One region of the Peribacillus sp. YIM B13481 genome, then DNA from elsewhere that is predicted to be linked to it. Evidence: a T-box and tRNA genes for the amino acid it is inferred to sense, from the RefSeq annotation. Region 1 holds a T-box; the other holds one or more tRNA genes.
What was found. The T-box of region 1 lies ahead of glyQ (glycine--tRNA ligase subunit alpha). A T-box ahead of a tRNA ligase gene usually reads a tRNA of that ligase, here a tRNA-Gly.
Positions count from the first base shown of each region.

Region 2: it has a tRNA-Gly gene. The T-box ahead of glyQ (glycine--tRNA ligase subunit alpha) is inferred to sense a tRNA for this amino acid. The anticodon was not compared.

Region 1 is NZ_JBHZPE010000003.1:53,959-58,390, reverse strand. Features, by position in the region: gene glyS (glycine--tRNA ligase subunit beta) at 1-1,139, opposite strand, end outside; gene glyQ (glycine--tRNA ligase subunit alpha) at 1,126-2,022, opposite strand; T-box leader at 2,117-2,293, opposite strand; gene recO (DNA repair protein RecO) at 2,352-3,104, opposite strand; gene ACFX4X_RS03165 (YqzL family protein) at 3,138-3,281, opposite strand; gene era (GTPase Era) at 3,381-4,310, opposite strand; gene ACFX4X_RS03155 (cytidine deaminase) at 4,303-4,432, opposite strand, start outside.
Region 2 is NZ_JBHZPE010000035.1:5,844-10,275, reverse strand. Features, by position in the region: gene queG (tRNA epoxyqueuosine(34) reductase QueG) at 1-762, opposite strand, end outside; gene ACFX4X_RS17885 (B3/B4 domain-containing protein) at 868-1,536, shown strand; tRNA gene ACFX4X_RS17880 (tRNA-Gly) at 1,796-1,869, opposite strand; gene ACFX4X_RS17875 (YbjN domain-containing protein) at 2,060-2,473, opposite strand; gene ACFX4X_RS17870 (FUSC family protein) at 2,628-4,432, opposite strand, start outside.

The DNA.
Region 1 (4,432 bases):
GCCTTTAAATTCAAGGCATCCGCAAGGACTCCGGTAACTGCAGTTACTCTGGCAGTTTTCTCGGCCAATGTACCAATTTCTTCATGATAAACGATGCTGTCCAGCTTTTTCAAAGCAGCTGAAATCTCTTTTTTCTGATCTTCTTTATAGAAGAATGCTGCATCCGATAGGCGTGCACGCAATACTTTTTCATTTCCTTTAGAAACCTTATCCAAATGGCGATCATCACCATTACGCACGGTTACAAAGAAAGCAAGTAGCTTGCCGTCCTGATCTTTGACAGGGAAATAACGTTGGTGCTCCTTCATTGAAGTGATCAGGACCTCTGGAGGAAGCTCAAGGAATTCTTCTTCGAAGTGTCCAAATAACACCGTTGGATACTCCACCAAATTATTGACTTCTTCAAGCAGTTCTTCATCGACTGGGATGATCCAGCCCTTTTCCTGCTCTAGCCCTTTAATCTGATCTAGAATAACTTGTCTGCGTTTATCCGGATCCGCCATTACAAATTGTTCTTTTAACGTTTCTTCGTACCGTGCCGGCTGCTCGATGATTGCGCTATCGCCCAAGAAACGATGTCCCTTTGTTTCACGGGCCGTCTCGACACCAGCGATGCTAAATGGCACCACTTCATTTCCGAATAAGGCAATCAGCCATTTAATCGGACGGACGAAGCGGAGCTCTTGATTGGCCCAACGCATGTTTTTCGGGAACGTCATGCCGCTGATGATTTCAGCAAGCTCAGATAACAGCTGTACAGTCGGCTGTCCTTTTATGAATTTATTCACATGGGCATATTCCACACCCTTGAGTTCTTTAAAATAAATATCCTCTGAAGTCATGCCTTGGCCCCTGACAAATCCCAATGCGGCTTTAGACCAATTGCCTTCGCTGTCCAAAGCTATTTTCTTAGCCGGTCCTTTTGCTTCTTCTTCAATATCCTTTTGTGATTCTTCCACGTCTTTCACCAATATGGCCAAACGTCTTGGTGTGGAAAACGCTTCAACTTCTCCGAATTCAATCGCTTTTTCCATTAGCCATTTCTGCACTTTATCTGACAGCTGTTTCATGGATGCTGTCACAAAACGTGCTGGCAGCTCTTCCAATCCAATTTCCAATAACAAATCACGCTTGCTCATTTGTATTCTCCCCTTTCACTTTCAGAATCGGGAAGCCTAATTTTTCCCGCTCTTCATAGAAGGTTTTAGCGACCTTACGCGCTAGGTTACGGCAGCGGGCAATATATCCCGTTCTTTCCGTCACCGAGATGGCACCTTTGGCATCCAAAAGGTTAAACGTATGTGAACATTTCAAAACATAATCATAGGCAGGATGCACAAGCCCTTCTTCCATTTGGCGATGCGCTTCCTTTTCATACATCGTGAAAAGTTGAAACAGCATATCTAGGTCGGATGTTTCAAACGTATATTTTGAATGTTCGTATTCCGGCTGTCCAAATATATCCCGGACCGTGAATCCTTCTGTCCATTCCAGGTCAAATACGTTTTCCTTATCTTGAATGTAAGAGGCGAGACGTTCGATCCCGTATGTAATCTCCACGGAAACCGGCTTACATTCAAGGCCGCCCACTTGTTGGAAATATGTAAATTGCGTGATTTCCATTCCATCAAGCCATACTTCCCAACCGAGACCAGCACACCCTAGTGATGGGTTTTCCCAATTGTCCTCCACAAAACGAATATCATGCTCTAGCGGATTAATCCCTAAAGCGCGCAATGAATCCAAATATAAATCTTGGATATTGTCAGGCGACGGCTTCATGATCACTTGGAACTGATGATGCTGATACAGTCGATTAGGGTTCTCGCCATAACGACCGTCAGCCGGACGGCGGGATGGCTCCACGTAAGCAACACTCCAAGGCTCAGGTCCAATGGCTCTCAGGAATGTGTATGGGCTCATCGTTCCTGCCCCTTTTTCTACATCATAAGCATTCATTAATATGCAGCCTTGTTCAGACCAATGCTTTTGTAACGTTAAAATCATATTTTGAATATTCATCGTACACCTCCAGGTTATTTAAACGGCTCTTTAAAAATTAAGGATCGGAATCCTTTAACAGGCAAACAAAAAACTCCCGTCCCTATGCGAAATGCATAGGGACGAGAGTATACCCGCGGTTCCACCCTAATTGCCGTTTATAAAACGGCCTCTTTTCAAAGCAACATGCTCCGGAAACGCCCTTCCCTGTAAATCCATATCCCGGCTTCCACCGTCCCGGGTTCGCTTTTTATGGAGAATGACAGATACTCTTTTCCATCAACGCAATCTTCTTATTTTGATGATTAGAATTTTATACAAACTAGCATGGAATGTCAATAGGGTAGATCTTAAAACATATCTTTCATCGTATCAATCTGTTTTAGGAACTTTTTTGATTTCAAATGGAGACCGGAATATTCCTCATAATAAGCATCTATTATTTTTTGGATTTCCTTTTTCGTTTCAGGCTTGACGGAAATGTTTCCTAGCCTTGATAAATCGAAATAATAAAATATCCTCAGCAATTTGACGGCTGCAGGTGAAATTTTAAAATGATAGGGATCCTTCCCGAGACAGCGATGACAAATAAAGCCCGCTTCCCGAAGCGAGAAGGCGAATTCCCCTTCCGTTTCGCCACAAACAGCACATTGATTCAGCACTGGGTTAATCCCATTGACGGGCAGCATCTTCATTTCAAAAATGAATTTCAAAACCTCTGCGTCATATTCTTCGTTTATGTAATGCAAGGTTTGCAAAAGCAATTCATACAAATATGGATTCGGTTTTTTATCATCGACGCTTTTATCAAGCAACTCAACAATATAAGAAGCATAAGCAGTCGCAAAAAGATCCTCCCGTATGTAACGGAGTGAATCGACCATTTCGCCTTGCTGAAGACTTCCGAGTCCGGTTGAAGTGGTTACAAGGAAATACCCGGAGCAAAAAAGCTGTGTGACGGCAGCAAGCCTGCTATTAGGTTTACTGGCTCCTCTAGCCATAACACCAATTTTTCCTAGCTCTCGGGTATATATAGTAATGATTTTGTTATTTTCTCCATATGCAGTTCGCCTTATGACAATGCCCTCACATTTTTGGAGCATACCAAGACACCACCCATGTTCGCCAAGACTAACCTATGAAACAGGAAAATCAATTTCTGCTAGCTCATCTTTCAATACCAAGGGTCTTTCCTGTCTTTCGACTTCTATCTCCTTAAAAAGCAAATAGGTGTCCACATTACCTGTTTCACTAAATAATTCCCAGGTAAAATCCAACATATAAAGCCCACCTTTCATTTTTAACTAGCAATATGAATATCCGACCATATGATTAGCTTGACCGTTTTCCAAACTTTCATGACTCGTAAATTTTGTTAATTAATACTCGCTCTCATTGAAACCATAATCGCGAAGCTGGCTGGCTTTGTTACGCCAATCCTTCTGTACCTTTACCCAAAGTTCCAAGAAAACTTTCGAGCCCAATAAGTTTTCGATGTCCACTCTGGCACGGCTACCGACTTCTTTAAGCATTTTCCCTTGCTTTCCGATGACGATGCCTTTTTGTGAATCACGCTCGACAACGATCGTCGCCATGACATTAATGGTATCACTGTTATCCATTTTTTTAATTGAATCGATGACAACAGCCACTGAATGCGGAATTTCCTCACGCGTCAGGTGCAATACCTTCTCGCGGACCAATTCGGAAATGATAAAACGTTCCGGATGGTCGGTCACTTGGTCAGCTGGATAAAACTGGGGACCTTCAGGTAGGTGTTCCTTGATTTGTTCAAGCAATGTATCGACGTTATTTCCTTCAAGTGCAGAAATCGGAACGACTGCCGCAAAAGGGTAAAGCTGTTGGTATTTTTCAATGATTGGAAGTAAATCATCTGGATGCATCGCATCTATTTTGTTTACAACCAGGAAAACAGGAGTTTTTACGGTTTGAAGTTTTTCGATGATAAACTCGTCACCGCGTCCGTATCCTTCAGTCGCATTGATCATGAAGAGAATCAAATCGACTTCTTTCAATGTATTCGTTGCCACTTTCATCATGAAATCCCCAAGCTTATGCTTTGGTTTATGAATGCCGGGTGTATCAATGAAAATCATTTGTGAATCGTTTTGCGTAAGTACGCCTTGAACCTTATTTCTTGTAGTTTGGGGTTTATCACTCATAATCGCGATCTTTTGACCGATGACCCGATTCAGAAATGTACTCTTTCCAACATTAGGTCGTCCAATTATCGAAATGAAACCTGATTTGTAACCTTTTACTTGTGTATCATCAAATAATTTATCCATTTAAATCCTCCGGTGAAAAAGCTCCTGGAAGCAATTCCTGTACTGTTAGTTCTTTTATATCCCCATTTAAGTTGGTCAAAACAACCGGCATATCCTGGTCGCACAGTTCTGAAATAACCTGC
Region 2 (4,432 bases), on a different contig from region 1:
ATCCATTCCTTTGTTTTTCGGACAAACGGTCTGGCATGTATCACACCCATACAAACGATTGCCAATTTTCGTCCTGAACTCATCCGGCAGGAAACCCTTTGTCTGGGTTAAGAATGCAATACAACGCTTGGAATTTAGCTGGCCACCCTGAACGAGCGCACCTGTCGGGCAAACATCGACACATTTATTGCATGTCCCGCATTGATCTTCCATCGGTTGATCCGGTTCAAATGGCAGGTTGGTAATCATGTCTCCCAAGTATACAAAAGACCCGAATTCCGGAGTGATGATCATACTGTTTTTTGCACTCCAGCCAATTCCTGCACGCTCAGCCACTGCCCTATCTGACAATTCGCCCGTATCTACCATTGACTTCACCACTGCCCCTGGCACTTTATCTTTAATGAAACCCTCAAGTAACTGCAATTTATTACGGAGAACGGTATGATAATCCGTTCCCCAAGAAGCCCGGCAAAAGATCCCTCGCCGCTCACCTTTTGTGCTTTGCGGAGCATCCTTCAATTTTGACGGATAAGCAAGTGCAATCGAAATGATGGATTGCGGTTTTTCGAATATCAATTCAGGCCTGACCCTTTTTTCTATATCGCCTTCTTCAAACCCTGACTGATAATCCAGTTCCTGTTGACGTATCAGGCGAGCTTTCAATTCGGCAAAAGCCGTGGCCGATGTAAAACCGATTTTATCTATGCCGATCTCTTTACTATATAAAATCACTTCTTGCTTGAATGCATTCATATCCATATTAATCACCTACGTTCATTCAGTATTCCGATCGAAGCTTGTATCCATTTCAAACCATTGCTATCTATGATAAACTAATTGCAATCATTTTTGGAGGTGAAACGCTTGGAAATTACCGTATCAGCTAATCTTAGCAGTAAAATCCCCCAATTCAAAGTTGGGATCATTACATATGAAAACATCGAAGTAGGTCCCTCCCCGCAAATGGTGAAAGGGAGACTTCAACTATTTCAGGAAGCTCTTTTCTTCGACCTTGAAGAAAAGGAATTGACCGACTTTTCCGGCATTAAAGTGTGGCGGGAGACTTTCAAGGCTGCAGGGACCAACCCGTCACGGTATCGCCCCTCCGTTGAAGCCCTGTACCGCCGCGTAAAAAAACAGAATTACTTGACACCCATCCATTCAGCCATAGATTTGAATAACTTCTTCTCCCTATTATATGAAGTTCCGATCGGCATTTATGATGCGGAAAAGGTATCAGGAGACATCTTGATTAAGATTGGCGAGGGGACGGATGGTTATGACGGTTTGAACGGCCGCTTGAATTCCATGGAAAATATGATTACATCAGCCGATCATGAGGGCGCATTCGGAAGCCCATACGTTGATTCAGAACGCACGAAAGTCACCGAAGAAACAAAGAAAGCCATCCAAATCATTTATTTACAACCCAATACTCCAATCACAGAAGCACATCAACTAACAAAATCCTTGATGGATATGTTCCTTGAAATCCACGGTGGTGAAGGGACTTACTCGATTGTAGAAGGCTAATCAAAATTGAACGGAAATAAACCCTTTCCACAATCGGAAGGGGTCTTTTCGTAAACTTTCCAAACTTTTAAAATAAATTACATTCCCATCGATCCATCCCTTCAGCTCATTCAACCCCTTCCCAAATTTCCGCCCCCATAAAATGCAGGTAATTTGGACAATAAAAAAATCCCACTGTAAACAGTAGAATTCTTGTAATAATATTTAAACGCAAAGCTTCGTTCTCCAGGTAACGAAACCCTACGTTATGAGTATGTATTGGAGCGGGTGAAGGGAATCGAACCCTCATCATCAGCTTGGAAGGCTGAGGTTTTACCACTAAACTACACCCGCATGTCCTTGTAGAACTTTGTCGAATTACCAATCAACAAAATTAATTATATAATTTAATGTGAAAAAATGCAATAGTTCTTTTAAAAAAATTTAATAATTAATGTATTGTAACGTTAATATATTCATTCATTCTAGTAGAGATGTTAAAAAGTCCCCTGATTCAGAGAACTTTTTCATCCTTTATGATGATTTAAGACCAAATGACTTCCATTAACCGCGGATAAACCTGCTGTGCCGTTTCAAGCAGCATGATTAACTTCCTGAACGCCAGATCCGGTACGATATCCCCCTCAATGGAGTATGAATACCGAATGGAAATGGTTCCATTTTCTTCATACAGCTTGGAATACCTAAAATTAGCATTATATTCATTCAACAGTGTATGTACATCCTGTTTCTTTTCAGGATTCTTCAATTCGGCGACATTAAAGCAAAATAAGTCCGCCACATTTTCATCTTGATTGAAAGCAAATACTAAAAGAACCTTCCACCCGTCCTTTAACTTTTGTTCAGCTCTAAAAAAGGTGGTGCCATCTTCATTCAACTCATTCATATAGATTTTCTCACTAGTTAAAAAATCACGAAATTCAGCAACGTTTGACATGGTTCATCACCTTTCTGTTTGTAAGTACATTTTATAATGAAAACTGGCATTTTTACAGACTTTTCTATAATCCTACCAATTTCATCCTATTAACAGAGGCGAAGAAATCCTTTTTTAATTGAATGGGAGTCAAATATGAACTCCCTTATTAGAATCAATAGATTGATTCGCCAGTTGCTTCCCCGCAAAACTGAAGTGCTTCTTGAAGGTCCAAAATCTCCTGGCGAATTTTTGAATATCCTTCAATTTCAGGCACTTCTTTATTAGTATGTGATCGACCTTTATCTGCCGCTATCGCCATGGTTTCGAAAACATACAGCATTTGTGCGAGCTCCCGCTCTGAAAGGACTGGCCGTTCAGGCCAGCTGGCATTTAGATAATAGCCCAACTGTTCTATCGAAAATATAACGGGCCAAAAAGATTCCAGTCTAGCCTTGTTTTTGAATATCTCACCAAGGGATGCATTGTAAACCGTTAATAGATTCACCATATTTGTTTGCATTTTGTTCCTTTCGCTGCTTTCATCAATTGCAAGGTCATTATCTTTCTCAGAGAACGCCATCAATAATAACTGCCCCTGGCTTCGAATCGTTTTGGCCATCAAATGATTGAGAAGACTGGATGCAGAACGACTGCCGAGTAACAGCGCCCCAATAAGACCTATCAAGCTTCCAACGACGATATCGGTTATTCTTACAGTCGCAAAAAAACTGAAATCATAGCTTTGAGATGAATATTCCGCCATGATTAATGCTGAAGGAGTAAAAAACATCGCTGCCAATCCATAATTCCGAACGATGAAAAGCTCTGTAATGAATGTCAACAGTAAAATGATCAAAACGATGATGAACTCGTTATGAACGGCTGCTAGAATTAAACTTGCTATCAGGAGTCCGATGACCGTCCCGAAAGTCCTTTGGACCGCCCGATGGAATGTGGCGATTATGGTCGAACCCGACATAACGGCCGCACAGGATAAGGGAATCCAGTACGAACGGTTAAAATCGGCGGAATAGGCGATGATGGCGGCAATGGTAAGGATTGTTCCATATCGAACGGAAGAGAGAAAGACAATTGAATTCTTATCGAACGCCCCAAGAAAAATGGTTTTTAAAGAAGGCTTTGAGATGGTTGCTGCTTGATCGATTTTCTGGACAGGTTCATTCATGATGGCATCTGCATTATAAATCTTCATGAATAACTCTTCCACCTCTTCAGTCATTTGGTCAGGTTGAAGGATCTTTTTTTCATTCTTTGTTTTAGATGCAATGGAACCGGTAAGGGCACGAACGGATTGACCTAATTCTGGCGGCAGTACGATATTTTTGTTCAAGGAAATTTCCAGAACCTCCAAGAATATGGCATTCGCATGTTCATTCAGTAGGAACAACCGCTTTAACTCATCTGGGCTTCGCCTGTTTGAAAACCCGGCTAACAGTGTATCTTCAGCCTGTTTCATCGCCAATACCGTTCCCTGTCTTGCTTTATTGTATTTCTCGGTTCCCATGGAATCAAAGAATGCCCCCAATTCTCTGTACACCTTTTCCACCGCAAGCGATTCTGGTCCATGAGGGTTGAAAAACCACCCTAACATACAGATTATCCAAGATAGTGTCCCACCCATTAAAACGAGGCCCCCACGCAACGGAGCCAGACTTTGATCAACGGGCATACCTGTCGCAAGCGCAAAGCTCAAGACGAAGAATACCGCCGAAGGACCGGTAATCTTTAATGCACCAAATATAAAAAAAATACTTGCCCCGATGATCCCCATCATTATGGCTGTTCCCAATTGGTATGGAGCCAAAAGCGTCCCTAATACAACAGATAAAGCAAGACCCACCATCACAAAGAAAATCTTTATAGCTCTTTGGTGATACGGTTGGTTAAAAACGTATAAATAAGTGAAACCTCCGATCCCTGCCAGTAAACCGTACGCTAAATTTCCGAATAATAAGC